DNA from 2 places in the Brevibacillus schisleri genome. Region 2 is predicted to be linked to the other one. Evidence: a T-box and tRNA genes for the amino acid it is inferred to sense, from the RefSeq annotation. Region 2 holds a T-box; the other holds one or more tRNA genes.
What was found. The T-box of region 2 lies ahead of serS (serine--tRNA ligase). A T-box ahead of a tRNA ligase gene usually reads a tRNA of that ligase, here a tRNA-Ser.
Positions count from the first base shown of each region.

Region 1: it encodes a tRNA-Ser, which carries the amino acid that the T-box ahead of serS (serine--tRNA ligase) is inferred to sense. The anticodon was not compared.

Region 1 is NZ_JBVNDM010000001.1:2,313,456-2,329,779, forward strand. Features, by position in the region: gene mnmL (tRNA modification radical SAM protein MnmL/YtqA) at 1-640, shown strand, start outside; gene ACUUHJ_RS11515 (glycerophosphodiester phosphodiesterase) at 689-1,417, opposite strand; gene yjcZ (sporulation protein YjcZ) at 1,514-1,828, opposite strand; gene ablB (putative beta-lysine N-acetyltransferase) at 1,776-2,630, shown strand; gene ACUUHJ_RS11530 (PucR family transcriptional regulator) at 2,635-4,179, opposite strand; gene ACUUHJ_RS11535 (aspartate aminotransferase family protein) at 4,337-5,689, shown strand; gene ACUUHJ_RS11540 (3-oxoacid CoA-transferase subunit A) at 5,706-6,398, shown strand; gene ACUUHJ_RS11545 (3-oxoacid CoA-transferase subunit B) at 6,380-7,057, shown strand; gene ACUUHJ_RS11550 (peptidase) at 7,090-8,370, shown strand; gene ACUUHJ_RS11555 (aldehyde dehydrogenase family protein) at 8,468-9,886, shown strand; tRNA gene ACUUHJ_RS11560 (tRNA-Ser) at 9,954-10,042, shown strand; gene ACUUHJ_RS11565 (acyl-CoA synthetase) at 10,200-11,765, shown strand; gene ACUUHJ_RS11570 (exo-beta-N-acetylmuramidase NamZ domain-containing protein) at 11,831-13,894, opposite strand; gene ACUUHJ_RS11575 (copper amine oxidase N-terminal domain-containing protein) at 14,139-14,945, shown strand; gene ACUUHJ_RS11580 (YhcN/YlaJ family sporulation lipoprotein) at 15,012-15,635, shown strand; gene ACUUHJ_RS11585 (BTAD domain-containing putative transcriptional regulator) at 15,758-16,324, shown strand, end outside.
Region 2 is NZ_JBVNDM010000001.1:29,322-45,645, reverse strand. Features, by position in the region: gene ACUUHJ_RS00295 (hypothetical protein) at 129-467, opposite strand; one part of gene ACUUHJ_RS00290 (IS1182 family transposase) at 713-1,503, opposite strand; one part of gene ACUUHJ_RS00290 (IS1182 family transposase) at 1,503-2,043, opposite strand; tRNA gene ACUUHJ_RS00285 (tRNA-Arg) at 2,213-2,289, opposite strand; gene ACUUHJ_RS00280 (histidinol phosphate phosphatase domain-containing protein) at 2,466-3,470, opposite strand; gene ACUUHJ_RS00275 (DeoR/GlpR family DNA-binding transcription regulator) at 3,464-4,264, opposite strand; gene ACUUHJ_RS00270 (ABC transporter ATP-binding protein) at 4,248-5,267, opposite strand; gene ACUUHJ_RS00265 (ABC transporter permease) at 5,267-6,055, opposite strand; gene ACUUHJ_RS00260 (ABC transporter permease) at 6,052-6,897, opposite strand; gene ACUUHJ_RS00255 (alkaline phosphatase family protein) at 6,958-7,767, opposite strand; gene ACUUHJ_RS00250 (ABC transporter substrate-binding protein) at 7,757-8,854, opposite strand; gene aceA (isocitrate lyase) at 9,046-10,335, opposite strand; gene aceB (malate synthase A) at 10,362-11,969, opposite strand; gene ACUUHJ_RS00235 (hypothetical protein) at 12,030-12,197, opposite strand; gene serS (serine--tRNA ligase) at 12,390-13,670, opposite strand; T-box leader at 13,724-13,948, opposite strand; gene pdxT (pyridoxal 5'-phosphate synthase glutaminase subunit PdxT) at 14,077-14,652, opposite strand; gene pdxS (pyridoxal 5'-phosphate synthase lyase subunit PdxS) at 14,663-15,547, opposite strand; gene ACUUHJ_RS00215 (D-alanyl-D-alanine carboxypeptidase family protein) at 15,654-16,324, opposite strand, start outside.

The DNA.
Region 1 (16,324 bases), 2.3 Mb from region 2:
GCCTGTGGAGGAGCTGCGGGAGATGTACGAAGTCATCCTCCAACAAGAAGGCGTAGTCGGACTCTCCATTGCCACACGTCCTGACTGCCTTCCGGACGACGTCGTGGAGTATTTGGCTGAATTGAATGAGCGCACATATTTGTGGGTGGAGCTCGGTCTCCAAACAGTCCATGAGCACACAGCTCAGTTAATTAATCGAGCGCACGATTATCAATGCTACGTGGACGCTGTAGAGAGGCTGCGCAAGCACAACATCCGTGTATGCTCTCATATCATCTATGGATTGCCAGGAGAGAGCCACGAAGAGATGATGCAGACGGCAGATGCTGTGGCACATCTGGATGTGCAGGGAATCAAAATACACCTGTTGCATCTACTGCGCAAAACGCCGATGGTGAAGCAATATGAAGCAGGCCTCTTGGAATTCCTTTCGCAGGAAGAGTACACGAAGCTCGTTGTAGATACATTGGAAATTTTACCGCCAGAAATGATTGTCCATCGAATCACAGGGGACGGACCACCTGATCTCTTGATTGGACCGATGTGGAGCCGTAAAAAGTGGGAAGTTCTGAATGGCATTGACGCAGAACTGAAAGCGCGGAATAGCTGGCAAGGAAAGTTATTCGTACCACGTACGTAAAAGTCATAGCAACAAGCAGGGAGCCTTTTTAAGGGCTCCCTTTCTTTTTTAAAGATTGCGAATCAGATTTCTCGCACGCTTCGGGTAATTGGTGATCAGACCATCTACCCCACAGTCAATGGCTCGCTGGATTTGCCGACCAGTATTTACCGTCCAGCTCAAAACTTCAAAATGATGCTGCTTTGCTTGTTTGACCAAGTCTTCCGTCAATTGATCATAGGGGACGTGCAGTTGATCAGCACGATATCTGCTGGCTACTTCCCAAGGCTTGACGAGTGGTCCCACGTATAAAAGTCCTGTTGTTTGTCTGGCATCCAATTGCTTGATTCGTAAAAGGCTGTCGAAGTTAAATGTTGAAATGATGGTTCTCTCTGTTAGCTGATAACGTCTGATTTGTTCGATGATGAGCTCCTCTAAGTGAGGTTGATCGAGGAAGAAATTTTTCATCTCGATGATGAAGCGCAGTGGTGAGTCGACAAACGACTGAAATACTTCCTGAAGGGTTGGAATGTGTGCTTTTGGTAGTCGCATAGACGAGCCTTTATCTGCTCGAAGCTGACGCAGTTCACGCAATGTGTAATGGCGAACCAAACCGGAACCATTGGTCGTGCGCTCCAGGTTATGGTCATGAATGACAACCAGCTTATTGTCACTGCTGAGCTGAACGTCTAATTCGATCCCATTGGCTTTTCGTCGGACGGCTCCTTGAAACGATTCCATCGTATTTTCCGGAAACAGGCCGGAAGCGCCACGATGGGCATAGATAAGTGGGGGCACGAGGGCTTCCTCCCTTCTCGAGCGTGTCATTACCTTCTACTATGATATGTAAAGGGCCCCTCGATACGACCTGACATGAGAGGCATCTCCAGAAGTCTATCCGATTACGACGAGTACGATGACCAAAAGGACAAAGAGGACAAGGATCAGGGCAAAATTGTTATTGCAGCTCACAAAAAACACCCTCCTTCCCGCACATGAAGCACCTACTCTCATGGTATGAAGAACCGGTAAATATGACCCAACAGAATGCCCACCTTCTGTTTTTTTGTGCATGAGGAACGCTTTTTTATACAGATTGGCAGATGACGGTCTTACTCGTTTTGCTACAATGAGAGGAGGAGTATTGCAGGGGAGGATGAAGACCGTGATAAATGTTGTAGGCGCACAGGATGCTGGCGACCTGATCATTGATCGACAAAATCGCCGCGTAAAGCTGCACGTGTATGAACCATCACAAATCGAGCAGTGGGATCGGGTCATGAAGGAGCTGGCTGAAGAGTCAGAGGCAACAAAAGTGATTGTGTACGGGAAGAAACAAGATATTCCACGATGGCAATCTCTGGGGTACGAGCTAGAGGGAACCATTGATGGTTTTTTTCAAGGGGAAAACGCACAGATGCTCACCTGCTATCTGACAAAAGAGCGGGCTACCTCTGGTGCAGAAAAACTTGCCGAGGAAATCCTTACGTTGAGCCTGTCAAAAGCGGGGAGTACGATAGAGAAATCATTACCAGAGGGTTACAACCTGCGTGAAGCAACGGAGGCAGACACGAAGGAATTGGCGTGTTTGTATGGTCTGGTATTCGCGACGTATCCTACACCGATGAACGATCCTTCCTACATTCGCAAAACCATGCAGGAAGGTACCATCTACTATGTCGTTGAATTTGAAGGCAAGATTGCATGTGCTGCGTCAGCTGAGGTATCCGAACGATTTGGTTCTGCGGAAATGACGGATTGCGCGACCCATCCTGACCATGCAGGGAAAGGCCTCCTCCAACCACTGTTTATCGCGCTGGAACAGAGGATGGAGGAGACGGGGATTTACTTTTTGTACACCTTGACCCGGGCACAATCAGCAGGAATGAATGTGACGGCTGCCAAGATGGGTTATGCATACCGAGGACGGTTGATTAACAATTGTACGATCTTTTCAGGCTATGAAGACATGAATATATGGGTAAAGCCACTTCGCCCGACGAGGGATTAACAGGCTACCTGTTTGTAGGATACAACTGCTGTTGCAGACGACGGGCCATCAAGGCCAATTGAAGCTGCCAGCGTTGATGAGCATCCTCCAGGCGGTAGCCTGTTTTTTCTTCAATCTGGGTCAACCGGTACTTGAGCGTATGTCGATGGATATACAAGGCTTGCGAGGTCTGTAGCCCGTTTCCATTCTGAGCCAAATAAACCTCAAGGGTTTCGAGAAGCTGTTGATTGTATTTCGTATCATAGCGGATTAATGGTTCCAGCAATGGGTTCCACAGACGGAGCAAGCTTTCTTTTTCACGATGGTACGGAAACAAAAACTGATAGCCCTGCATATCCCGGTATCGCAAAATTTGCGGGGATTGGGCTAACAGCGGGTACGCTTGTAGAGCAAACATCGCTTCTTCGGAGGAACTGACGACGTTTGGTAATTGCTCGCAGGGATTGCTCAAGGCGATCTGTAGGGCAAGTTCAGGGTGCAGCCCTCTCCAGCGGGAAGTGAGCTGTTCTAGCAGGCGTAGGCTTGTCTGATCATCAGGCAAAATAAACAAGAGGCAATGCGGTCGCTCGCGCAGCAAATAAGAGCGCTGATGACGGTCGCTAAGCCTCCGCATCAATGTAATGACACTTTGATGCATGTCTCCGAGCATCGTCTGATCAGCTACCTCTACACGAACAGCGACACAGAGATGATGACCAGCAAGCGGGTACCCCAGCATGCGACAACGGCTCTCCAGCTCCGTATGGGTCATCTGCTGCCCATTCAGCAACTCCTCCACAAAATCCCCTTTTAACCGCCATTCCGTTGCGGCTACCGCCTTTTCCTTTACATATTCGAGTGCACATAAGGTAGAGGCATGCTGTAGAGCGACGTCATCGAGCTCTTTCCAGGCGTGCTCGGGCTTCGTTAAGGTCAACGTGCCAAAATGCTCGCGATTGGCACGAATTGGTACACGATGCGCGATTTCCTGAGACTGATCATGCGGAAGTGCTTCCGAACTGCCATGCTGTGTGACTTCAAAGCCTAATGCATCGACGAGCGACACGACGCCTCCCGTAAGTGCTGCGAGCTCGCCAGCGATGGCGGGAAGGCCTCCCTTGGACAGGGCAGCATCAATCATTCGATTATGAATCGCCGAGGAATAGGCCAGCGTTTCAAATTGCCGATTCATGATCGGCTGCAAAATGGCTTTGGTTATGGTTGAAAAGTTGATCTCCGTAGGAATTTCAATCAAGGGAAGTTGATAGTGATCCGCCAAGGTCAAAAACGTCTCGGGAATTTCCCGTAAATAAAAGCCCGTATGAATCGCAACGCCACTCAGCTTTTGCTTCGCCAACGAAGGAATAAAAGAAGCGAGCTTTTCTGTATGCTCAGCCAGCCCAAAGCCGGTAGTAATCAAAAATTCGCCTTCTTGCAGGCGACTCGTATCCTCCAGCACCTCGACAATTGTTACCCAACGAATTGGATTGTCGAGTCCGCCTGCTCCTGCGATCAGCCTGGTGTGAACCATATCCGGCAGTTGTAGTGCTTCTCTTATCGTGATGGTCATCAGGCATCTCCTCCAAAAGCTCTCGGTAAAGGTTCTCTTATACAAAATGTACAAAAGATTTTGTCTCTTTTCCATGTTTTTTTGCCAGCACGTAGGATGGCTCTTACGTGCTGGTCAGCTAGGATAGAGGTAAAGAATAAGCGAGGTGGCGACGAAAATGACGAAAAGCTATGTAATCAAGCCTGAATTGGGCAAAGAGTATCCGATTATTTCTCACGGAAAAGGCATCTATCTTTACGATAAAGAGGGGAATCGTTACATCGATGGTTCCAGTGGAGCGGTGACGGCAAGCATTGGTCACGGTGTAGAAGAAGTGGCTGAGGCGATGTATGCGCAAGCCAAGGAAGTTTCCTTTGTGTACCGCTCGCATTTCAGCAGCGATGCTGTGGAGAAGCTGGCTACAAAGCTGGCAGAGTGGGCACCAGGCTCTCTAAACTGGACGTTTTTTGTCAGCAGCGGTTCGGAAGCTACGGAGACAGCACAAAAAATTGCGATTCAATACTGGCAGGAAAAAGGAAGACCAACGAAAAATCGGATTATCTCCCGCTGGATGAGCTATCACGGGATTACAATGGGCGCACTTTCGATGTCTGGACACGTCTTGCGCCGAAAGCGTTTCACCCCGTTATTGGCTGACTATCCGGCGATCACAGGACCATATCCGTATCGCAAACCGGAAGACATGTCCCTCGAATCGTATGCGCTTGCGTGTGCAAACGAGCTGGAGACCGCAATTTTGCGCGTAGGACCTGAGCAGGTAGCGGCATTCATCGCAGAGCCTGTCATCGGGGCTTCTGGGGGAGCGGTCGTGCCGCCAGACGGTTACTTCCAACGTATTCGCGAGATTTGTGATAAGTATGAGGTTTTGTTTATCGCAGACGAAGTAATGACAGGAGTAGGGCGCACGGGGAAAGCGTTTGGGGTCGACCATTGGGGCGTCGTACCTGACTTGATGACATTGGGCAAAGGCATGAGTGCCGGTTACACGCCTATGGCTGCTACGATTGTCTCGGACGAAATCATTGAGACGATTACAAAAGGCAGCGGCTCGATTATGGCAGGACATACGTATAGTGCTAACCCACAATCTGCTGCTGTTTCTCTGGCTGTCCTCGACTATGTAGAGAAGCATCAGCTCGTCGAAAAAGCGGCAGAACAAGGTGCCTATTTGCTTGCCCGCCTAAAAGAACTGGCCGACGAGCTCCCGTTGATCGGAGATGCACGTGGTCTTGGTATGCTGTGCGCGCTGGAATTTGTGAAAAACAACCAGACAAAAGAACCGTTTGCGCTTTCTCAAGGAGTAGGCGGGAAGGTCATTCAAAAAGCATTTGAAAAAGGCCTGCTTATTTATCCGGCAATGGGGGGGATCGAAGGAGTGGCAGGAGACGCTGTCATCATCTCACCTCCACTGACCATTACTACGGAGCAAATCGATGAACTGATATCTCTGCTGAAAGAAGCGGTGACAGCTGTTCAGCAAGAGCTCCAAGACAAAGCACTGATCGGATAGAGAAGGAGGAACGAGGATGACAAACCGATTTGAAAAGGTCGTCTCCCTGTCCGAAGCGCTCACCCATTTTCGCGATGGGATGACGCTGTTGGCAGGGGGATTCGGTGGGGTAGGCAATCCGCCTACATTGATTCAGGGAATTTTGGATAAGGGCGTGCGTAATCTGACGCTGATCAGTAACGATACTGCTTTTCCACATATCGGAATAGGCAAGCTGGTGACCGAAAAGCGCGTCAAAAAAGTGATAGCTTCCCACATTGGCTCAAATCCGAACGCAGGGGCCCAAATGACGGCTGGAGAGCTGGAGGTAGAGTTCTGCCCGCAGGGGATACTTGCAGAGCGTGTACGGGCAGGTGGAGTCGGTCTGGGAGGCATTCTCTCGGATGTCGGTATCGGGACGATCGCGGAAAAAGGGAAGCAGAAGGTCGTTCTGGATGGAAAGGAATACTTGTTGGAGACACCGCTCACTGCCGAAGTGGCTATCGTACATGCGAAAAAAGCGGATCGCTTTGGCAATTTGGTGTTTGATACGAGTGCACGCAATTTCAATCCGTTAGTGGCGATGGCGGGCGACATTACCATCGTGGAAGCGGATGAGATAGTAGAGGTAGGCATGATCGACCCGGAAGAAATCGTCACCCCGGGCGTTTTCGTGAACGTAATCGTCCAAAGTGAAGGGGTGAATTGGCAATGGGCATGGGAGAAGTAAAAGAAACCGAGAGCTATCGTGAACGTATTGCCCGCCGCGCAGCATTGGAAGTGGAAGACGGCATGATTATTAACTTGGGAATCGGCATTCCAACGTTAGTAGCGGATTTTATCCCAGTTGAGAAACGAGTCATGTTTCACGCGGAGAACGGCATCCTCGGTACAGGACCAAGCCCTGCGAAAGGCGAGGAGAACGCCATGCTATGCAATGCGGGCGGTTTTCCTGTCACGCTTGCCACAGGGGCATCCTTTTTTGACAGTGCGACTGCTTTTGCCATCATCCGACGTGGACTATTGGATATGACGATTTTAGGAGTCCTGGAAGTAAGCCAAAATGGTGACATTGCCAACTGGATCGTTCCAGGCAAACGTGTCCCTGGCATGGGTGGAGCGATGGAGCTGGCACAAAAGGCCAAGAAGGTCATGGTTGTGACCACGCATCTGGATAAAAACGGACGTTCGAAAATCGTTCGGGAATGCTCACTGCCGTTAACCGCGACAAAGGCTGCGGATTTGATCATCACGGACATGGCTGTAATGGAGGTCATGCCAGATGGTTTGTACCTGCGAGAAGTCATGTATCCATACAGTGTCGCAGACGTGATTGGAGCAACGGAAGCCGAACTCAAGATGGACGGAGAGGTTGGCGTTTTCCGCTAAGCAAAGACAAATCCATGGAACGGGGGAAAAACATGGCAAACTGGCAGGTGCTTATACGGGAGCAGTTGGAAAAAGAACGCGAGGCCGCTGTTCAACTGCTACAGCAATGGGTAAAAAGCCCGAGTGTACAAGGAGAAGAGCAATCCATTCAACAAAGCATTGCAGAGCTTTTGGAGCAGATGGGGCTGGCCGTTGACTTATGGGTCATGGAAGGCGATGAGCTGGTGTCACATCCGTATTTTGTCTCCCCGCGTACGACGTTTGAAAGCAGCCCGAATGTCGTCGGTGTGTGGAAGGGACAAGGAGAGGGCCGGTCCATCATTCTAAACGGACACGTGGATGTAGTACCCGCGGGTGATTTGGCACAGTGGAGCGATGATCCGTTTAGCGGGAAGGTTGAGGATGGCAAGCTTTACGGGCGCGGAGCAACCGACATGAAGGGTGGAAACTTATCTTCCCTGTTGGCGATCCAGGTTCTACAGAAGTTGGGTGTGCAACTGAAAGGCGACGTCATTTTTCAAAGCGTGGTAGAAGAAGAAAGCGGTGGTGCAGGCACATTGGCGACGATCATTCGCGGTTACAAGGCGGATGCTGCCCTGATTCCAGAGCCGACCAATATGAAAATTTTCCCGAAGCAGCAAGGCTCCATGTGGTTCAGATTGACCGTCAAAGGCCGTTCTGCTCACGGAGGGACCCGCTACGAGGGAGTCAGTGCCATCGAAAAGAGCATGCTCGTCGTTCAAGCAATTGGTCAACTGGAAAAAGAGCGTAACGATCGACTCGACGATCCGCTCTATGCCAAGCTGCCCATTCCTATCCCGATTAATCTGGGGGTGATTGAGGGAGGCAAGTGGCCTTCGTCTGTAGCTGATCTCGTCAAGCTGGAAGGAAGGATGGGGGTTGCCCCAGGAGAACAGATGGATGATGCCAAAGCGGAAATGGCGGCAGCACTCAAAAAGCTGGCAGAGGTCGATCCGTGGTTTGCAGAGCAGCCTGTTGAGCTGGAGTGGTTCGGAGCTCGTTGGGTTCCCGGAGCAGTGGAGCTCGATCATCCGTTGATGGATATTTTGCAAGCGCAGTTTGAAGCTGTGACAGGAGATCGTGCCATTGTGGAAGCATCGCCTTGGGGAACAGACGGTGGGTTGTTGACCGCTTTGGCCAATACGCCAGCGATTGTTGTTGGACCTGGCGTCACACAGGTTGCACACTATCCGAATGAATACATCGTATTGGATGAGGTGTTCCGTTGTGCGGAGATCTTTGCGCTGACGTTACTAGAATGGTGCGGTGTAGCTGAAAGTGTGAAAGAGTAGAGATATCCAAATATTTCAAATTCAAGACAGGAAGGCACGTGTATGAGGGAGAATGATTGCAAGGTGAACGCCAATCAATGAGAGTGGGGATATGCCGATGAAAAAAACGTGCTTTATCGGGGGAGAATGGGTGCCAGCTACTGTTCATGCACCCCTACTCTCTCCATGTACGGGTCAAGAGATTGCACAAATTTCGCAAGCAGACTCATCATTGGTTGAAAAAGCAATTGCCGCGGCCCACGAAGCGACTGCCGTCATGCGGCGCCTTTCTGCCTATCATCGTGCCTTCCTGCTTGAAAGAATCTCGATTTTGATGAATGAACGCTTGGAGGAAGCGGCGCGGATCATCGCAATAGAAGCGGGGAAGCCAATCAAAACAGCCCGTGGTGAAGTGATTCGAACCATTCAGACGTATAAGTTTGCGGCAGAGGAAGCCAAACGCCTCCACGGCGAAACCGTGCCACTCGATGCAGCGATCGGGGGAGAGGGACGCTTGGCTTATACCGTGCGTGAACCATTAGGCGTCATCGGGGCCATTACACCCTTTCCTTTTCCGATGAATCTCGTCGCCCATAAGGTAGGCCCTGCTCTCGCTGCTGGTAATACCGTTGTTCTCAAGCCAGCATCGCAGACACCGCTTAGCGCATTGTTTCTGGCAGAGCTCGCAGAGCGAGCAGGTGTGCCTGCTGGCGCACTATATGTGATCACGGGTAGTGGGTCGAGCGTTGGCGATCAAATCGTGTCTGATCCGAGAGTCAGGGCGGTGACCTTTACAGGGAGTCCAAGTGTTGGGCTGGATATACGCAATCGAGCGGGTATGAAAAGAGTCACGCTCGAGCTGGGATCGAATTCGGCAGTGATCGTTGATCGCGATGTGCAGCTGAATGAAGTGATTCCTCGATGCGTTTTTGGCGCCTTCGCCTACTCTGGGCAGGTATGTATCTCCGTGCAAAGAATTTATGTGGTCAAAGAAATCTATCAAGATTTCGTCCAACGTTTTGTTGAACAAACACGAGCACTACGCGGTGGTGATTCGCTTTCTGAGGACGCTGACTATTCCGCTATGATCAATCCCCGGGAAACAGAACGTGCGATGGAGTGGATTCATGAAGCTCTCCTACAAGGGGCGCGTTTGGAGTGTGGGGGACAGATCGTGGATCGGATGCTCCAGCCTACGGTGTTGACGGGTGTTCCGGAAGATGCAAAAGTATCTAGTCAGGAAGTACTCGGCCCGGTCGTTCTCATAAATCCAGTGGAGTCGGTCCGGCATGGCATTACGTTGGTCAACGATTCCCGCTTTGGATTACAGGCCGGTGTCTATACCAACAATCTGTCGTTGGCTTTGGAAGCGGCAGAAGAGCTGCGCGTTGGCGGGGTGATGGTAAATGATATTCCGACATTTCGCGTCGACCATATGCCCTACGGTGGCGTAAAGGAGAGCGGACTTGGTCGGGAAGGGGTCAAATACGCGATAGAAGAAATGACGGAATTGAAACTCGTTGCCATCAAGCGATAAAAGAAATGAGGAAAGAGCTCTTGCAAATCATAGTAGAGCTGTGATATAGTTTATATTGTTGAAATACGGAGGGATACCGAAGTGGTCATAACGGGGCGGTCTTGAAAACCGTTAGAGTGCAAGCTCACGCGGGTTCGAATCCTGCTCCCTCCGCCATAAATACAAATGAACCGACTCCAGTTGAGAAGCTGGGGTCTTTTTTATGGTCGAGAGCTTTGAGAGGTGGTTGTCGGTTCTTTTTTGTAAAAATATCAGAAAATAAAGAAAACTATTATATAATGGAGAGGAGACTATAAGTGATGGGGGAATTTGCATGCTTGAAGCGCAAAAGGTTCGTAGAAATGCACTTGGCGATATTTTGCGAAGAAGTCGTGGACGAAATCCTGATAAGCCTGCCCTATACTTTGAGGAAGAAGTATTGACCTACACGCAGCTTGATCAGCTTGCAAACAAGACGGCTCATTCGCTTCTTTCAAAAGGCTTGCAAAAAGGGGAGCGGGTAGCAGTATTGTCACGCAACTCGATGGATTTTGCGATTCTGAACTTTGGGATAGCAAAAGCAGGGGCCATCATGGTGCCGATCAACTTCATGTTGAATAAAGAAGATGTCGCCTATATTTTCGGTCATGCGGAAGTGAGTGCGTGCTTCGCAGCTCCCGAATTCATGCAGCTCGCCCAAGACGGACTCCTATTAGCTGGAATTTCCCCCAAGCTGCTTTCGCTCATGTCCAAACCAGCAGAACAAGCAGGGGAATGGTTGCCTTTTCGCACGATGATTGAACCGGCAGACGATCACGAGCCTGAAGTAGACATAGTGGACGAAGATGTTGTGCAGATTTTGTATACCAGCGGAACGGAATCAAAGCCAAAGGGCGTTATGCTCACTCATAAAAGCATTATCTCCGAATATGTCAGCACGATTATCGAAGGCGGGATGACGCAGGATGATGTGGCTGTTCACGCACTTCCCTTGTTCCATAGTGCACAGCTTCACTGCTTTTTGGGACCGTACGTGTATCTAGGTGGAAGTGGGATTATTTTGGAACAGGCAACCCCTACGTTGATGCTACAGACAGTAGAGGCGTATAAGGCCACTCAGTTGTTTTGTCCGCCAACCGTGTGGATTGCTTTACTGCGGTCTCCCGATTTTGCCGCGCGTAATTTGAGTTCTTTGCAAAAGTGCTACTACGGTGCAGCAATTATGCCAGTAGAAGTATTAAAAGAGCTCGATAAACGTCTCCCAAACGCTCAGTTTTACAATTTTTACGGACAGACGGAAGTGGCGCCATTAGCAACTGTTTTACAACCGAAGGATCAGATGAGAAAAGCAGGCTCTGCAGGCAAGCCAGCATTAAATGTGGAAACGAAAATCGTCGATGATGACGGGAAAGAAGTCCCTCGTGGTAGTGTTGGTGAAATTGTTCACAGGACCAGCCATGCGATGCTAGGGTATTTCCGAGATGAGGAAAAGACACAGGCTGCCTTCCAAGGAGGGTGGTTTCACAGCGGGGATTTAGGCATCATGGATGACGAAGGCTATATCACGGTCGTTGACCGGAAAAAAGATATGATTAAATCGGGGGGAGAGAACGTAGCAAGCAGGGAGGTTGAGGAGCTTATTTATCAACATCCGAAAGTGTCAGAGGTCGCTGTGATCGGAGTTCCCCATCCGTTCTGGATCGAAGCAGTGACGGCTGTTGTTGTCCCAAAAGCGGGTGAGTTACTGACTGCTGACGAGATGCTTGCTTTTTGCAAAGACCGCCTTTCCTCCTTCAAAGCACCCAAATATGTAGTGATTGCTGACAATCTTCCTCGAAACCCCAGCGGCAAAATCTTGAAAAGAGAGTTGCGCCTCCGATACGAAACACTGACGACTTAGCCATTCACAAGGTCTTACCTACAGAAAAACCCGCTCTGTTATGGAGCGGGCTTTTGCTGCTGTGATTATTTGACGTTGGAAACAGTTGGGCGATCGGCTTGAATGACTTCAAAACGATAACCTTTTTCTTTCAAGTACGAAATGATTTGGGGGAGAGCTTCAGCCGTTGGCGACTTGGTGCTGGAATCATGCATCAAGACAACGATTTCTTTTTGTGACTTTACTTGCTGCACTACATTTGCCAGTGCCTGCGCGGCTGTGTACTTGTTGCTCCTTGCATCGCCGTTTGTTACATTCCAGTCGATAAACGTATAGCCACGTTGTTTTGCTTCTTCTTTGATCGCATGCATGACGGTCTGCTGCTTGTTATAACGTGTGGGATCTTGATATTTCAAACTAACGGTATTCGTACTACCACCTGGATAGCGGAACACGGTTGGTTTTACGCCAATTGCCTTTTCAATCATTTGACTACCTTTTTCCACGTCTGCAAAAAAGCCATCCATATTTTTGTAAAGAAGCTGATAATTATGGGAATACGAATGTCCTCCCACCGCATGTCCTTCAGCTACGATCCGTTTGAGAATGGCCTCATGACCAGCTACCTCACGGCCCACAATAAAGAAAGTGGCTTTGACTTGATGCGCTTTCAGCGTATCCAAAATGCGTGGAGTGACAGGTGAAGGTCCATCGTCAAAGGTTAAATAAGCGATCTTCTCAGAAGACTTCGGTGTCTGAGGGATCGGTTTTGTAGATGGTTCAGGCTTCTTCGTTTGATTGGTCGTTCCTTTTTGTTTGTCAGGCTGCGGTGGAGTCGGTGTCTCTGGTTTTGCTGGCTTAGATGGTTTTGGTTGTTCTGGTTTCGGTTGCTCCGGTTTCTTTGGTTGTTCAGGCTGCTTTGGTTGCTTCTGTTGAAGCGGCAGCATCGGGATAAACGGTTCATCGCCATAGATCAGATATTTTTGCCGCAGCTCAACAAATTTCTTAAGATCCGCTTCATAGGAAGAAACAATCTCCTGAGGGGATTTGCCTTGTTCGAGAAGCAGACCGATTTTGTTGGTACCCATCACCTTGTCGAACATGGAGATTTGCATACTCGTACTTTTTGGTATAGGGAATGGTTGTAATTGCTTGGCATAAGCCAGCGCGTAAATACCTGTTTTTACAGGGTTAAACTGATGTGGATCGTTGATCTGAAGGCGGACGCCCCCGGCAGTTCCTTTAGTCTCAGGAATAAAGATGACGCCAGGCAGAAGACTTCCATTTAACAGATCGGCGTACTTGTGCGAATCTAGACCCTCTGCCCCAATCCAAGTGAAATGGTCGCCTTGTCGAAGGGGGGTACCCTCACCCAAACCAGTTGCCATATACCCGAAAACCGAGGTCAAGTTAGGGAGATGCGGAGAACTCGGAATCCAGGCCAATCCTGTCTGTTGATAAATCAAGCTACGTGTATACCCTTGCATCGGAATAACGGTTAGATCTGCACCGATGGTACGATTGAAATACAAGGCCAGCTCTCCGATGGTCATGCCATGTGCAAGCGGGAGGATATCCACTCCGATAAAGGAACGGTAAGGTAGTTCAACTACTGGCCCCTCGACAATCGTTCCACCGAGAGGATTCGGTCGATCCAGTACCATTACTTCTTTTCCTTGTTCTTTTGCTGCAGTCATGGCGTATTGCAAGGTAGATATGTATGTGTAGGTTCTCGATCCAATATCCTGCAAATCAACGAGAAGAATATCAATGTCTTTGAGCATTTCTGGTGTCGGCTTGCGAGTTGAACCAGACAAGCCGTAGACCGGAATAGCGTAGACGGGATGAACAAAGCTCGTTACCTGTTTTCCTGCTACCGTTTTTCCATCGAGGCCGTGTTCAGGTGCAAAGAGAGCGGCTAAATGGACGGAGCGATCTCGTCGTAACATGTCGATCGTGCTAACCATTTGACTGTTCTGACCTGTTTGATTCGTAATTAATCCGACTTTTTTGCCTTCAATGAGATAGTGGAACTGATTGAACAGTACATCACTTCCCAATTGGATGGCAGTCGTATTGGCGGAGCTTCCTACTGGAGGAATTAAAGTTAAGATAAGTGCCAGGATGAGGAAAGGGAGAAATTTGTTCATCATTCATTGCCTCTTTCAAGATAAAATACTGTCGCTTCTTGTCTATTGTAACGCTTTTGGAAAGCAAGATGGTTGCATTTTTGTAACAATTTGAAATTAGGTCAAAAGGAGCAGAAAAAAGGAACAGAAAAGAGGAGGGGTATTAGGAAAAAATGTTCTTTTGAAAGGGAGTCTACAGGAAAATCTTGAAACAGCCTTCATCCTATAGTAGATTAAGAATCGTGTGAACCTTTTTGGAAATGGAGTGAATGTTTTGCTGAAAAAAGTAACCTCATTACTGCTCGCGATTGCCTTGGTACCGATGGCAGCGTTTTCTGCAGCGGCAGCGACTGCACCTGTAGTGCCTAAAGCCGTACAGAATGCTGTTAAGGTGGAGTACAATAAAAACCAAATTGCGTTTCCTGACCAAGCACCTATTATTTCCCAAGGGCGGACATTGGTACCGATTCGTCCGATTGCAGAGAGTCTTGGATTTGAAGTGAAATGGAATGAACAAACTCGTACCGTTACCATCAATAAAGGGAAAGATAACATCAGATTGGTCGTTACTCAAAAAATTGCCAACAAAAATGGACAAACCATCAACCTCGACGTACCTGCACAGATTGTGAACAAGCGTACTGTAGTGCCTGTTCGATTCATCGCGGAAGCTCTGAGCTACAAGGTTGAATGGGATCCGAAGACACAAACGGTATTGATTGCGGATAATGTGAACCCTAATCAAGTCGACCAACAGGAAAAGCCGAAAGATCCAGCAAAGCCTGGAACAGACGAGAAAAAAACCGATACAAAGGTAACATTGTTCGATAAAGCGAGTATTGAGGGTAAAAAAGTGAACGTCTTTGCTTATTATCAGGTTACCGGGAAGGTTGAAGCAGGTTCAGAAGTTGTCGTCATCGTAGGAGATGACACATATGAGGTTACAGTAAATAAGGATGGCACCTTCAAGTTCCAACTCGAAGGTGAACATGATGGCATTCGTAGCTTCACTTTAAAAGCAGAAAAAGATGGAAAACAAGATACAGTAGATGGTGAGTTTATCGCTCAATAAGGCAGCTACTTCCTGAGTAAGAACACCTCCTGCACATCACACTAAGTGCAAGGAGGTGTTTTTGTTGTGAGACGAATAAGTAGGAGTATCGTTGCTGTACTCCTGTTTGCCGGCTTGCTGACAGGGTGTTCGCCTAACAAAGAACAGGGCACCGAAGATCAGAACGGAAATAAGGCCAAATTTGAATCTCTGGGAATTAACTTCCAGAACGATAACGTCGGTAGGGACAAAGGACCGGCAGCCATGATTAGCCAAAAGAGGGTTCATCAGCGAGAACCACAGCTGGTGACGTACTTGGAAGGGCGTGCGGAAAAGCTGCCCGGTGTAGCCGATATCAAGGTGTTAGCGTACAAGGATAACTTGATTGTAGGTGTCCTGCCAGTTGATACACCAAAGCCTGACGAAGTCAATCCGCGGACCTCGATCCCGTATACGCCTGGAAAAATTGTGCGAGTCGATAATGGACATCCAGATTCGCTGCACAGACGTGTTGTGAACCGGATGAGGTCAAGCTTACAGGCAGAAACACGCTTTAACATTTTGTACGTGTCTACCAATCGCGCTGTTTATGACCGAATCGCAGATTTGCATTCACGAATTACGAACGGAGAGCACATCAGTGACGAGGAATTTCAAGTCCTGTTAAATGATATTGGGTATACGGTTATTGGATATAATTTAGTGGATTGAAAGAGCACCACCTGGACTCCCGGGTGGGCTTTTTGTCGAATAAGGGTCAAATGGCAGGAGAATAGTTAGAAATGGGGAAATAGTCAAAGAAGAGCAGGAGAACGGCAAGGAGTGCACATTATATGATTCCAATCCACATCCCTATATCCAAAATAACTCCTCCAGGACAGAAGCCATATGTCTTACGGCGTCCTGCATTAGCAAAAAAATTGCGTCTGTTGAAATATACGCAGATTTGTCTCATTCATGCAGGGGCAGGCTATGGCAAAACGACTTCTTTTGCTACATTTCTACATGATGAAGCACTGGCTGCGTCCTGGTTTACCATTCAGGATGGAGACGATGCCCTTCTTGCGTTTGTCATTTGTCTCGTCGAAAGTGTTCGGCAGGTTCATTCTGGTTTTGGACAGGTATTGAAAGAACAACTCAAAGACATCACTGAGCAAAGTCCGGTGCCGTCCCTAGACAGTAAAGTACTGGTCGACTTGTTTGTCGGGGAATGCGTACAGCTCCAGGCTGACCACATACTTGTTTTGGACCATTTCCAACGAATTGAGAATGGGAGTGAAGTCGATCAATTTGTTCAACGATTAGCCGAGGCGCTTCCACAAAAGGTCAAGCTGGTTATCTTAACGCGTTCCCGACCGAAATGGTCCAATCTCGACTTGTTGTCCGCAAGAGGAGAGTGT
Region 2 (16,324 bases):
GGTTGAACAATTCAAGTAAATCACATCATTCCACCTCATAGTTACTCATCTTCATTTCTCAAAGTTTAATCTAATTGTTGAATTGTTGTGGGGTGTTGTTAATTTCCAATTAATGTTTTAAAACATGCTTAATCATCAACTTGATGACCAAGCTTTTCATTGCGGTGAGGTATTCCTACGTATTTCTCTTTAACATACATTAAGTGGTTGATGTATGTTCGGATCAATGAAGTTGATATGTCTTGAACTAGTACAACGTCTGCATGATACTGTTGTAGCCACTCAACAAAGTATCTGTACTGGATATAGTATTCGTTCTTTGTACGTGGCTTTGCATTCTCTTCTTCCTTAATGGATACAAACACGTTAAATGCATCTTGTATGCTTATCTGACCCTCTCCTAATTCAGTTGTGCCACGTTGTAGGACAATCCGTTTCCCTTTTTTACGTTCAATTCCTATTTCCAATGAATTCCCCTCCTGTTTTGGAGGTAACGCAGTCTGTAATAAGCTAGGCTTTTCGACCAACAGTTTCATCACATTTAAACCCACAGTCTACCTATATTTCAAGAGTAAACTGTTGGTCAACATATCGGTCATAAAAAGAAAAAAACCTTGGTATACCAAGGTCAGCCTGAAGAGAAACCCCCTTTTGGGGGATTTCTTTTTAGTATTGTTCAGCACGAAGTGCTGAAAAAAAGGATAGCCTGCACCTAACTTGCTTTCGCTAGGTGTAGCGCTATCCTTTTAATGTTTTGTACTGTTGCTGTCATCAATACCTGCTCTTGGACATTTTCACGTCCGCGTAACCTACAATAGCGAAGCCCATGCAGTTCTTTAGCATCTGCAAAGCTTCGCTCTATGGTTTGGTATCTTAATCTATATAAATATTTCCCCGATTTACTTAAACGGTTCTGTCGAACCCATTCCTTACTCTCTTCCCAAACGTGCCTGCTTATCACCTTTTGGTGATTTTTAGATCGGGTACACTCAGAAAGCCTTGGACAAGTTTTACATATTTCTTTATTGGACTTATACATCCTGTATCCGTTTCGATCGGTAGTCGAATAAGTAAGCGTATGTTTTTGAGGACATGTGTACACATCGCACTCCAGATCATATTTAAAGCGCCATTTAGCAAAAAGACCTTTAACAGGTGTAAAGGCACGATGACCGATGACAGCAAATACATTTATATCGTGAAGTGCCTTGCAGATTGGAGTAGTTAAATAACCAGCATCTAATGCAATAGCTTCAATTGTATCCTGAAACCCAAACTTCTCGATTTGGAGATTCAGCCTATCTATGTAAGGAACGGAATCATGGACATTGCCAGCAGTGACATGGACATCGGTAATAATATTGTACTTATGATCGACAGTCCGGTGATCGAGATAGAAAAAGCCTTCGGGCTTGCTGTCTCGAACCATGTAGCCACTTTCCGGATCAGTGGTACTCATCTTGATTTCCTTTTCTTCCTTCACACCCTCTCTAGGCTTCAATCCTTTTTTCCATGTACCTCACGGTCTTCATTAATTGCTACCTCTAAATCTTTGAGATAGGCACGACTCGTTTTCTCGATGACATGCTTCTTAAATTTTCGTTTATTCGCATTTGCTTTAAGATGCGTAGAATCACTTATCAATACACGTCCAGCGACCATTCGATGCTGAATCGCCAAGCGAACAATTTCATCAAAAATCTCCTGAAAAACATTTGTATTTTTAAAACGGGTTCGACGATTCCAACTGATTGTTGTGTGATCTGGAACTCGATCTGTTAAAGAAAGGCCAAGAAACCAACGATAGGCGATATTAGTCTGGATTTCTTTTTCGAGTTGCCTCTCTGAGCGGATACCGTAAAGGTATCCAATGAAAATCATTTTAAATAAAACAATAGGATCAATCGACGGTCTACCGTTATCCTCGCAATAATATTGACGTACTTTTTCTCGGATGAAGGAGAAATCTATATGTTTCTGGATGACCCTTAATAAATGGTCCTCTGGGACCAATTCATCAAGACACACAAATTCGTAATGCATTTGTGGATTTTTATCATTGGAGGTAAGCACAATAATCACCTACTATAAAATGTAATTATAAGAATTATAACAAATTAACGCGGTGTCGCTTTAAAATTAAGTGAAATAAAAATGGCTGTCGACTTTCTCGACAGCCTGACCTTGGTATACCAAGGTTTTCCGACTTAAATGGCGTCCCCGAGAGGATTCGAACCTCCGACCTACAGTTTAGGAAACCGTTGCTCTATCCTGCTGAGCTACGGGGACAAATATGATTTGCGGCAAAGAGACTTTTTCTGACGCCGCACCTACATTCTTATTATATGTGTTTATCCATTTTTCGGCAAATACAAGTCGGATCTAAAGACAACAAAAAAACCTTGGCATTCCAAGGTTTTTTGCATCTCAATCCTATTTTGTTCAAAACACGCTGCTTTTCACAGTCAAGCATAGCGGATCGGCTTCATGATCCGTTGACGACCGGAAAAAGTGGCAATTTCCGTTACCCCCATTGAATGGAGGATTTCCAGATTCACCGCCACGTATCTGCCAATATCATCGGGAAAGTGCGCGTCAGACGAGAGTGTCAGTGGAACACCATGCGCCACCAAAACATCGAGGAAAGCGGGACTGGGGCACATTTCCTGAACGGGATAGCGGTAGTACAAGCCCGCATTGATTTCGGTCGCTGTATCCGTTTCCTTCAAAGCAGTTGCGATTCGGTGGTAATAGGGAACAAGCTCCGATTCCTCTGGACGATAGGAGAACACTTTCAGATTGTCCAGATGGGCAACAAAATCAAACAAATTGCTCCTGATCATGGACTCAACTGTGTGGAAAAAGTCCGCGTATAGCTGTTTCAGGTCATGCTGCTCAAACAGATGGCGAGTATCGGGATTGTCAAAGCCCCATCCTTGCAAAAAATGAACAGAACCGATCACATAATCCCACGAAGCACCTGCGAGCAAGCTTTCCAATTCTGCTTCCCCGCCGATAAAGTAATCCGCTTCCAGCCCCAACCGCAACTCCACACCGCTTGCCGACCAACGCTGCTTTGCTTCCTCAATGGCGACACAAAAGTCACTGAGGCTCTCGGTGCATACTTGATCAAGCCACGTTCGCTGCAAACGACCCAACTCGGTGTCCCCCAGCTCCATAAACCGTTCAAAGTAAGGACGGGCTTCACGAAAGCGGTATAAATGATCGACGATCCCCACTTCCTTCAATCCTTTGTTTAACGCTTCACGTAAATACAGATCGATCCAGGATGGGTCGTATGCCCCCAAAGACATGCGGTTATTTAATCGCGCAAGACTGTCCAGCAGCCAGTCACGGGTATGTCGAGGTTCAGTTAACGGATAAAAATGGTCGAGGGCCATATTGGTACGGTCGAGCCAACGCAATGAAAAAGGCCCTTCTTCTAGATGAAGATGATAGTCGATCAACATGTGAAATCTCTCCTTCCCGGATGTTCGCTTATCCAGGTCGTTTGCATGCCAGACGATAGCCATTCATCTGGCATCGGCTGGTCACAAACAACCGCGCTGACATCCTGCCAGCCGCAAATATGGAAAAATTGCGTTTGGCCGATCTTCGATGTGTCTCCCAATACATAGACTTGCTCCGATCGCTGTACCATCATGGTCGAGCACAGCGTTTCTTCCATATCATAATCGGTGAAGCCATCAGCCGTGATCCCTCCACAAGAAATGAATGCCTTATCAAAATGAAAACGAGAGAGCAGCTCGCAGGTAAACGCCCCGGCAACCGATTTTTGGGCCGGATGGGTCAGCCCCCCCAGCATAATGACCTGACCGTTGAATTGATTGGCTTCCAACAGCTCGTTTAGTAAAGAAGCGGCGGGGAGTGAATTCGTGACAATCGTTAATTGATTGAGGCCCTTGATAGCACGTGCCAATTCCAGTGTTGTCGTCCCGACATCGAGCGCGATGGTATCCCCGTCAGACAAAAGTTCTGCCGCGATTTGCCCGATTTTCGTTTTTGCCGTCTGTTGGATCGCCTGTTTCTTTTCAAAATGCGGCTCGCGTTTCGCCAAATGATAAGGGATCGCTCCTCCGTACACTCGTTTTAACAAACGCTGCTGCTCCAACTGGTCCAGATCACGCCGTATGGTCTCCGGTGTTACTGCCAGGGTTTTTGCCAGACTCATCACCTGAATTTTACCGTGACGATTCAATTCGTCGAGAATCACTTGCTGTCGTTCTTCAGGCAATAGTGTCATAAAGCGGAATCACATCCTTGGGACTTACATACAATGTTTTTGTTGTGCCTATCTGCTCCTGCTCGAAGGACAGATGAAGAGTGTCCACCAGTACAGGAACATCACCAATGTTCAGCTCGTAACGGGTAATGTTGCCGAGCATGGTTACCTGAGCGATATTCCCGGTCAAACAGATGTCCTCCCCATTCAAAGGCTGCTCACGAAACGTCTCGGGACGAATTGCAAAACGTTCAACTCCCGGCTGAGGCAAATTAGGTGTTATTCGGGTAAGCTGTTCGGCAGTCAGTACGTTGTAATTGCCAATGAAGCGAGCGACAAATTCAGAACGAGGTTGCGTATAAATCTCTTTAGGACTGCCATTCTGAACGATTCGTCCGCCATTCATGATATAGATGCGGTCGCTGACAGCCATGGCTTCTTCTTGATCGTGAGTAACCAGCACAGTCGTCATATTTAACTCACGTTGGATGGTGCGTAGCTGCTTTTGCAAATTTTTACGAATCTGGGCGTCAAGCGCACTTAGCGGCTCATCGAGCAAAAGCACTTTTGGCCGGGTGACCAGAGAACGAGCAAGTGCCACACGCTGCTGCTGACCACCAGACAATTCACGTGGGTAAGCCTGCTCCTTTCCCACCAATCCCACCAGCTCAATCATTTCCTGGACACGCAGACGAATCTCCGTTTTCGAGATTTTGTTCATTTCCAGGCCAAAGGCAATGTTTTGACTGACCGTAAGATTGGGAAAGAGCGCATACGATTGGAACACCATGCCGATCTGCCTGTTTTTTGGCGACACGTCCGTCACATCTTTGCCGTCAATGTAGATCATGCCCGTATCAGGAGCCGTCAAACCACTGAGGATGCGTAACAGCGTACTTTTGCCACACCCGCTAGGGCCAAGCAAGGTAACCAGCTCGCCTTTTTCAATCGCAAGATCAAGTTGCTGCAGCACGTGTTGACCGTGAAAGGTTTTGGACAAGTTTTTGATTTGGACGTAACTCATCAGGGGACCTCCTTGCGTGCGAAGCTTCGGCGCGTGAATTTTACAACCAGCCCAGTGATGATAGCCATCAGGACAAAATAAGTGACCGTAATCGCGCTGGCGACATGTCCACTTGATGATAACTTGGCGTACAGATACATCTGCAGGGTTTCAAACCTTCCCCCCACCAGGATGTTAATCAGAACGAATTCACCAAACAAAATGGAGAACGACAAGAGTGAGGACACGAAAATTCCAGACATGATATTCGGAACGATAAGCCGTACAAACGCCTGCCAGTGGCTCGCACCCAATAGCTCGGCTGCCTCCATCAACGAACGTGCCTGCATGGCAAGCAGGCTATTGCGCGTTCCCTGATAAAGATACGGAAGCAAACCGACCAAATACGCCCCTGCTGTGATGATCACCATGGGAATTCCGTTTCCTGAATAAGTACGGATCAATCCGACCGCCATAATGACACCCGGAACGGCGTAGGTCAGCATCACCAAAATCTGAACCAGCCTCTCCATCCGGGGAGCGTAGACGATGATGGAGAATACAGCAGGAACAATAATGACGACGGCAACGACTGTCGTCAGAAAGCTGAGTAGAAAAGAACGCCCGAATGCCTGCAAGAATCGGGGATCGGCATACAGCTCCGCAAACCATTTTCCTGTGAGTCCTTCCGGCAAGACCGTGCTATTCCACTCGGTTGCCAGTGAGTAAAGGATGGTTGCAGCTACTGGCAAAAACAAATACAGCATGACCAACGCAAACGACAAGGATGGCAAACTGATCCGCTTCAAGATAAATCCCTCCGAATCTTCCGCGTCAGCCACTCGTTCACGAGCAGAGCGGCGGCAAGCGTCAGGCCAAGCAGTACTGCGAGTGCGCTACCTAGCTCGGGTCTTGCAAAAATGTCGCCAGATACTAGCGCACCAATCCGAATGGGCACTAGATTGTAGTTGCTCCCGGTGAGCGCGTAGGCAGAAGCATAAGCACCCATTGCATTGGCAAACAGAATGCTGAATGTGCCGACGATACCCGGAAGGAGTACCGGAAACCCGATTCTCAGCCAAAACTCCCATGGACTTGCCCCAAGCAGCTCGGCCGCTTCCATCCATTGCTTCTGAATGGCGTTGTACAGGGGATACAGAAGCATTACCGCCAGAGGTAGTTGAAAATAAATATACACAAGCGTCAAGCCGCTCCACGAATACAGAGTAAAGGACTGACCAAAATCAATCCCCAGTTGCTTGGCGAGCAAAACAAACAATCCACTGTTTCCCAACAGGACAATGAAGGCAAAAGCGAGCGGAATCCCCGCAAAATTGGAGGTTAGATTGGTAATGACAAGCACTCGCTGTTGCAGAGCCTGTGGGAAACGGGTAATCGCATAGGTGGCAAAAACAGCAACAACGATTCCAATGAGAGCAGACAGGAACGAGATGAGCACACTGTTCTCAAAAGCCTGCAAGTAATACGGATTTGAAAAAATCTCACGATAGTTACTTATGGTAAAACCGCCGCCCCCCTCGGCCTGAAAGCTCCCTCCAATCATGGAAAGCAACGGGACGAGAAGAAACAGAGCGATCATTGCAAAGAACGGAATCGTCGTGACCCAAAACATACTGACAAATCGTTTCATCGCAAAAGCTCCTTTCTTAGAAGAAAAGACGCCCCCTTAGGGAGACGTCTTGCTCAGCCCTCATACGTTCAATGGCTGCATCTCTTTCGAGGGGGGGATGCCGAGCAAATGGCAGGCAAGCGGAGCCACCTGCAATTGCGGAATTGCCTCCTCGCGAATACCCGGAGATATCAGGTTGCTGATGACAAACAAGGGAACGTCCCGGTCAGCGCTAGAGGTGCCACCATGATTTCCATCGGCTGTCATCCCGTGATCGGCTGTCACGATGATTTGATAACCCGCATCGATCCACGCAGGAAGCACGTTTGCCAGTATCGAATCTGCCGCAAGAACGCGATTTCGATATTGCGTGGAATCGGCCGTATGCTTATGGCCATCATCGTCGATATTCATGGAGTGGACGTAAAGAAAATCCGGATTGTATCCATTCAACAAAAAGTTGGCATCAGCAAACAAGTGTGTATCCGGGTAGTGATCTTCCCAGTAGAACATCCCGTTTTGTATCGGCTTGTCGGAGTTCAATTGGATTCGGTCGTGAAACGGGTTGAATGGAGCCTTGTTATATAGCTCGCTTACCCAGCCATAAGCGGCAGCAGCGTTGGACATCCCGTTTTTTTGCGTCAGGTGAAAGAGACTCTCCTGATGCGAAAGTCGAACCGTCTGATTGCTAGAAATGCCGTTCTTCCACACAGGAGTTCCTGTTAAAAGAACCTCGTACAAAGGACGAGACAGACTGGGTAATTCTGATCTCACCTGAAACCGGGCCGCAATGCCGTATTCGACCAGGTGATGCAGATACCCCATGTGCGAGACGGCTGTGTCAAATCTCAATCCGTCGAGCACAATCATGGCGAGCTTGCTAGCGCACATGGATTAACACCTTCTCTTGCCATAACTGCGGCAACTTTTTAGCCGTCTCTTCCCAAGCAGTCAAATCGCCCACCGGACGTGCGTTTTTATACATATCATCGGGGAGCAGTTTGGCTTTAGCGGATTCATCCAGCTTGGCGTTAGCGCGAATCGGTCGTGCATAGCCGCGAGCCAAATTGGACTGTCCAGCGTCGGAGAGAATGTATTCACGAGCCAGCATGGCAGCGTGTGGGTGCTTGGCGTACTTGTTGATTACTGTAGCGTACCCGCTGCTGACTGATGCTTCCTCCGGGATGAGGACATCAAAGCGGTTTTTATCGATTTTGTCCCGATACCCGAGCGCGTTGAAGTCCCACAAGATTGCGACTTCGACCTCACCCTTTTCTAGATTGGCAAGGCTCGGATCGCTCGTACTGAGCCGCTTGTTTTTGGCCAATTCAGCGAAAAAGTCAATGCCGGGCTGAATATTTTTCTCATCTCCCCCATTAGCATAGGCGGCGGCCAAAACGGCAAACTGCGCCTGGTTCGCTTTCATGACATCGCCGATCGCGACCTTATAGCTTCCGTTTTTCAAATCTGCCCAGGACTTGGGAGGATTTTGCACCTTTGTCTTGTCAGTGATAAAAGCCAGCGTTCCGGTATAGCCTAGCAACCAATGTCCTTCATCATCTTTTGCCCAGTCGGGAATGTCGTTCCAGTAAGAGGTTTTGTAAGGCAGCGTCAGCCCTTTTTGCTTGGCTAACGGTCCAAAAGCGATACCTACGTCACCGATATCTGCAGTAGCGTCTTCTTTTTCTGCTTCAAACTTAGCCAATTCTTCTGCGCTCGACATGTCGGTGTCCGTATGCTTCAGGCCGTATTCCTTTCCGAGATTGCCCCAGGTCTCTACCCAGTTTGCCCACGTGTCTGGCATACCCACGGAGTTGACTTCTCCCTCCTGCTTCGCTTTTTCTACAATTTGATCCAGGGTCAATTGCGACGTATCCAGAGAAGTGCCTGATTTCGTCTCGGTGGCACATCCCGCAAGCAGAAAAACGGATGTCATGACAACAATGGTTCGTTTCCAGCTTAACTGGTTCCCTCTCATCTTTAAGGCCCCTTTTCGTTTTTATTTGTGTTTGGTCTTTTGGCTTTTTCTAACCCAATCGTAAACAATCAAAATGAAACTGATATAAATGCGTTGTTAAAAAGCTATTAAGACTCTATGAAAAATAGAAGTGAACGCAAAAAGTGGCCCTCTGAATACCAGAGAACCACCTAGGCCTTCGTTTTTCCTCTTTAATTGTGAGCAAATTGCTCCTCTTCCGTTGACCCGCTGAGGGCAGTCGTAGAGGAATTGCCGCCAGAGATGACCTGCGCAACCTCATCGAAATACCCGGTACCCACTTCACGCTGATGACGAGTGGCCGTATAGCCATGGACTTCGCTATCAAACTCAGCCTGCTGCAATTCAGAGTAGGCAGCCATTCCGCGGTCACGATAGCCGCGTGCCAATTCAAACATGCTGTAATTCAGGGAGTGGAAGCCAGCGAGCGTGACAAATTGGAACTTGTAGCCCATCTCGCCGATCTCTTCCTGGAAGCGAGCGATAGTCTGTTCATCCAGCTTCTTTTTCCAGTTGAAAGAAGGAGAGCAATTGTACGCTAACAGTTTGCCCGGGTATTTGGCATGGATCGCTTCGGCAAAACGGCGTGCTTCCTCCAAATTCGGCTCAGAAGTCTCGCACCAGATCAAATCTGCATAAGGAGCGTACGCAAGACCACGGGCAATCGCTGCATCCAATCCGCCGCGTAGACGGAAGAATCCTTCTGCTGTTCGTTCACCCGTCAGGAATGGTTTATCCTGCTCGTCGATGTCGCTGGTGATCAGGAAAGCGCCATTGGCATCGGTACGTGCCACGATAATTGTCGGGACTCCCATCACATCTGCCGCAAATCGAGCGGAAATCAGATTACGTACAGCCGCCTGCGTCGGAATGAGTACCTTTCCGCCCATATGCCCGCATTTTTTCTCAGAAGCGAGTTGGTCTTCAAAATGCACGCCTGCTGCGCCCGCTTCAATCATACCTTTCATCAATTCGAAGACATTGAGTGGGCCACCAAAACCCGCTTCTGCGTCTGCTACGATTGGAGCAAACCAATGCGTGTCGGTACCTCCCTCTGATTGATCGATCTGATCCGCCCGTTGCAATGCCTGATTAATTCTTTTTACGACTTGGGGAACACTGTTTGCCGGGTAGAGGCTTTGATCAGGATACATCTGCCCAGACAGATTGGCATCGGCCGCTACCTGCCAGCCACTCAAATAAATCGCTTTTAATCCTGCCTTTACCTGCTGAATCGCTTGATTCCCGGTCAAAGCCCCCAACGCTTTAATATGGTGCTCGGTATGCAAAAGATCCCATAGACGCTCTGCTCCCAGACGAGCCAGTGTATGTTCGATTTGTACGGAACCGCGCAGACGAATGACATCTTCTGCCGTATACGGGCGTGTAATTCCTTTAAAACGCTCACCCTGCCAGCTTTGCTCCACCTGTTGAATCGCTTCCTGTTTGTTTACTTTTTTCATTTTCATTTCCCCCACTCTTATTATTTTTACAAATAGCGATAACCCGGTACTGTTAGGAAGTCTTCAAAATCTTCTGTCGTTACCAATTGCAAGAACAGATCTCCAGCAGTCGGATACTTGCTTTTGTCGTATCTCTCCTGGCCAATTGCTTGCTTGATCGCTTGCAGCTCCTCACTCAGCCACTGCTTCACCAAGCCTTCCGTCACCTTTCTACCATCCTGCAAGACTCCGTGACGATGACGCATCCATTGCCAGACTTGTGCCCTCGAAATTTCTGCTGTAGCCGCATCCTCCATCAGATTGTTGATCGGCACAGCCCCAGAGCCTCGCAACCAAGCCTCGATGTACTGCAAGCCTACACTTATGTTCGTACGGACACCCGCTTCTGTAATCGTGCCCTCTGGGACTGCCAGCAGGTGACTAGCAGATACGTCTACGTCTTCACGTTTGTACCAAATTTGGTTCGGCTCTCTCATCAGGCGATCGAACACTTCCATGGCTACCGGCACTAGCCCGGGGTGAGCAACCCAAGTCCCATCATGTCCATCGTACGCTTCCCGCTCTTTGTCAGCGCGCACTTTGGCAATGGCTTCTGCGTTTTGTACCGGGTCATTTTTCACCGGAATTTGTGCAGCCATTCCGCCGATGCATGGTGCCATCCGTTTATGGCAAGTCTTCACGGCCAGCGTGGTGTATGCTTTCATGAACGGAACGGTCATGGTTACTTGCGCACGATCCGGTGTAATCACATCAGGCTGATTCCGCAGCTTTTTGATATAGCTGAAAATGTAATCCCAACGTCCGCAATTCAGTCCTGCACTATGCTCGCGCAGCTCATACAGAATCTCATCCATCTCAAAAGCCGCAAGAATCGTTTCGATCAATACTGTCGCGCGAATAGTACCGCGTGGAATATTTAATTCATCCTGTGCGAAAAGGAAGACGTCGTTCCAGAGGCGAGCCTCCAAGTGGCTTTCCAGTTTCGGTAAGTAGAAATACGGTGCTGTCTGATTCGCGATAAGAGCATCTACGTTGTGGTAAAAGTAAAGTCCGAAATCAAGCAGGCTGCCGGAGATCGGTTTTTGATCGAGTAGGATGTGCTTTTCTTCAAGATGCCAGCCACGAGGACGCACGATCAAAACCGCTGTTTTTTCATTGAGGGTGTATGATTTGCCCTCCGGACTGATGTAAGAGATATTGCGGCGTACCGCATCCTTCATGTTGATTTGGCCTTGGATGGTGTTCTCCCAGGTCGGTGAGTTCGCGTCCTCAAAGTCAGCCATGAAAAGCCGAGCACCCGAGTTCAGTGCATTGATGACCATTTTTCGGTCACCCGAAGGTCCTGTAATCTCCACCCGTCTGTCCTGCAAATCTTTGGGCAATGGAGCAACAGTCCAATCTCCTTTACGAATGTCCGCTGTCTCCTGTAGAAAATCCGGCAGTTGACCTGCATCGATTTGCAATTGACGCTCCACGCGTTTCGCCAACAATTGTTGTCGTCTGTCGCCAAACCTTTGCTCCAGCTTCATCACGAATTGAATCGCTTCTGGTGTCAGGATTTCTTGATAACCAGGGTGCATCTCACCGGAAATCTGCACCTCCAGCGGATATGGATTCGTTGGTACGGTAGTCAAAACAGCTCCTCCTCCCTTAACTCAAAGTTATTATGGTACAGATCAATAAAACTATTTTTATTATATAACAGTAGTGACAAAAAAAATGTCCTTACTCCTGATACCCGCTGCCACTACAATGACTGCAGCATACATGCCCGTCTCCCATGCACTTGTGGCAAGCCGCTCCGTTGGCATCACGACCAACGCCTCCACATCTTGGGCAATTTTGTTCTCCGTTTCCTTCACACCGATAGCAGTCCATTCTCCATTCCTCCATTTCTGTATTAAAACAATATTCTTAAGATTTGTTTTTATTATATAACAGAAATTAGTACAGTGCAACGCGTTTTTTTAAAAATTCCACCTGTATTAGTACACAATATAAAACAGCCCTTGACCCGTTATGGATCAAGAGCTGTTTTCCAAATCTCTCGCTTATTACTTCGGTGCGATCTTATCTACTCCGCCCATGTATGGACGAAGAACTTCTGGAATCACGATTGCTCCGTCTGCCTCTTGGTAGTTCTCCAAGATCGCTGCTACTGTACGTCCAATCGCCAAACCAGAACCATTCAAGGTATGCACAAATTCTAGCTTCGATTTCGTATCGCGACGGAAACGGATATTGGCACGACGCGCTTGGAAATCTTCAAAGTTCGAGCAAGACGAGATTTCACGGTATGTGCCGCCGCTTGGAATCCAAACTTCCAGGTCGAATTTCTTCGCAGCCGTAAAACCAAGATCACCTGTGCACATGCTCAGAACACGGTATGGCAATCCAAGCAGTTGAAGCACCTTTTCAGCGTTTTTCACCAGCTTGTCGAGTTCGTCATAAGACTCTTCTGGTTTCACGAATTTCACCAGCTCAACTTTGTTGAATTGATGCTGACGAATCAACCCACGCGTATCACGGCCAGCAGAGCCCGCTTCCGAGCGGAAACACGCGCTGAAAGCAGTGTAGTAGCGAGGGAGATCCGCTCCATCCATGATTTCATCACGATGCATATTGGTGACTGGCACCTCTGCTGTTGGAATCAGGAAGTAATCTGGTCCCTCGATTTTGAATGCATCCTCTTCAAACTTAGGCAATTGACCCGTTCCCGTCATGCTCGTACGGTTGACGATAAACGGTGGAATCACTTCTTCATAGCCATGCTCGTTCGAGTGCAAATCCATCATGAAGTTCATCAGTGCGCGCTCCAGACGTGCGCCCAAGCCTTTATAGAAAACAAAACGGCTTCCTGTTACTTTTGCCGCGGTTTCAAAATCGAGGATGCCTGCTTGGCTAGCCAGCTCCCAGTGAGGCTTAATCTCGAACTCAAACGCACGTGGCTCTCCCCATGTCCAGGCAATCACGTTATCGTCTTCTGTCGTACCGATCGGCGTGCTTTCATGCGGAAGGTTCGGCAGGCTCAGCAAAATGAACTCGAGCTGTTCATCCAGTTGGCGCAGCTCTTCATCCAAAGCCTTGATGCGCTCATTTACTTCTTTCATTTCCGCGATCAGATGGTCTGCATTTTCCTTATTGCGTTTCATAACCGCTACTTGCTCGGATACCGTGTTACGCTTATTTTTCAGCGCTTCTGCTTCTTGGATGACTTCGCGACGCTTTTCATCTACTTCTACGAATTGATCCAACGCAGAAATATCCTCATTGCGGTGAGCCAAACGGCGTTTTACTTCTTCTAGATCCTGACGCAATACTTTTACGTCCAACATGTGTAAATCCCTCCGAATCGTTTTGAAAAAAAACAAAAAACACCCGTCCCCTGGTAAGGGACGAGTGTTGTATACCCGCGTTGCCACCCTCGTTGACACATGCACATTCCTTCGTTCATATGTCCACTCTTCCGTCATAACGGGACGGTTCCGGGCAAAGTTGTTGTTCCTTTGCCACTCCGAGATGGATTCCCTCACATAACCGGATCGGTTCGCACCTACCACCGACTCTCTAGGCCTGGCTCTTGTGAAGTACTTGTTCTCATCATCGCATTCTCATTCATGAATACTATTATTGTTAACTGTACTACAGGTTCTATACGTATGTAAAGAGCACCCCACCTCGATCTTTACAGAAAAAAGAAGATCGGTGCCTTTTTAAGGACCCGATCTTCCAGTATGACAGCTAGCTTCTATATTCCTTAACCATGTCGAGAAAGTATTTGTGCAGTCTTGTATCTTCGGTCAATTCCGGGTGAAAGGCTGCTGCCAAATAGTGACCGCTTCGGGCGACAACAATCTTGTCTTCGTGCTTAGCCAAGACTTGACCGTTCTCTCCCACTTCCATGATATACGGTGCCCGGATGAACACTGCCGGGTAATCTGCACCCACATCGGCAACAGGCATCAAGACTTCAAAGCTCTCCTTTTGGCGACCAAAAGCATTCCGCTCCACTTTGATATCCATCAAGCCTAAATGGTGATCGTCTTGTCCTTGAATCCGTTTCGCCAGAAGAATCGCTCCTGCGCAAGTTCCGAAGATCGGCTTGTTCACTTTACCGAACTCTTGAACCGCCTCCATGAATCCGTACTTGTGCATCAGCTTGCTAATCGTGGTGCTTTCTCCGCCAGGAATAACCAGTCCATCAAGGTCATCCAGTTCTTCTACTCGTTTGACCGGGACAGCTGTGGCACCAACCTCTTCTAGCATTCGAAGATGTTCTGCTACAGCTCCTTGTAGAGCGAGTACGCCGATTTTCATGCTATTCACCTTACCAGCCGCGCTCTTGCATGCGATCAGCTTCACGAATTTTGGAGATTTCGATTCCTGGCATTGCCGTCCCCAAGCCTTTGGATACGCGAGCAATCAGTTCGTAATCCGTGTAGTGGGTAGTCGCTTCCACAATCGCGCGAGCAAACTTCTCTGGATTCTCTGATTTAAAGATACCAGAGCCAACAAACACGCCATCGGAACCGAGTTGCATCATCAGGGCAGCATCTGCTGGTGTTGCTACTCCACCTGCTGCGAAGTTTACGACTGGCAGCTTACCTGTTTTGTGTACCTCTTCAAGCAGTTCGTATGGGGCACCCAGGTTTTTGGCTTCCGCCATCAGTTCATCGTAGGACATGGCTTGCACTTTACGGATTTGGGACATCATCGTGCGCATGTGACGAACAGCCTCTACAATGTTTCCGGTACCTGGCTCACCTTTTGTACGGATCATGGAAGCACCTTCCCCAATACGGCGGAGGGCTTCACCCAGATCACGGGCGCCACATACAAACGGTACAGTGAACTCTTTTTTATTGATATGATACAAGTCATCTGCCGGAGTGAGCACTTCACTCTCATCGAGATAATCTACACCCAGAGATTCGAGAACACGCGCTTCAACAAAATGACCGATACGAGCTTTTGCCATAACAGGGATGGAAACAGCATTCAGTACTTCCTCTACAATGCTAAGGTCAGCCATACGCGCAACTCCACCAGCTGCACGAATGTCAGACGGTACACGCTCCAAAGCCATTACAGCAACAGCACCCGCTGCTTCTGCAATTTTCGCTTGTTCAGCATTCACGACGTCCATAATGACGCCGCCTTTTTGCATTTCAGCCATACCTCTTTTAACGCGGGACGTTCCTACTTGTACCATTACAAATACCCCCTACATCATGAGTCAGAACCGAAACTGTTATGCGGTGTTATGGTTCCTGTTACCGTCATTGTAAACGATAGATGTAGGGGAAAACAATAGTTATTTAATTTCCTGTTCCACTGCTAAACAAATTGCTGAAAAACTCTATGATGCTGCGGAAGAACAGACGAATCCAGCTGGCTTCCTCTACAGCCTGTCCTGCTACGATATCCACGCCTGCTTTTTCTGCGTCTTCAGGCTGCAAGTAATCCGATTCTTTCATACCTTCTTCTTTCAAAACGATCTTACCGACAACTTGTCCTTGCTGAATCGGTGCGGTTAGCTCCTGGAAGGTAACCGTTGGCGTGTATTTTGCTTCCGTACCGGTTTTGGTGATCATATTTACTTCGCTGCCTGTAACGACTGGTACAGTTACCTCTACACCGTTTTTCACAGGAGCTGTTTCAAAGCCTTTGACTGGTACATTCTTGTCCATTTGTTTTGTGAGTTTGAAATTGCCAAAACCGTAGTCAAACAGTTTTCTCGTCTCAGCAAAACGCTTTGATTCGGTGCTTGCTTTCATCACGACGCTAATCAAACGCATGTTGTCGCGAACAGCCGTACCTGTAAAACAATAACCTGCTGCATCTGTGTGCCCCGTTTTTAATCCGTCTACACCTGGGTAGTAACTGATCAGACTAGGCAGCATCCAGTTATAGTTTTTCTTAGTCCACTCATTTGGTGTACCTGTACGGAAGGTGAAGATTGGTTTTTTGGAGGTCTCCAACGCATTCG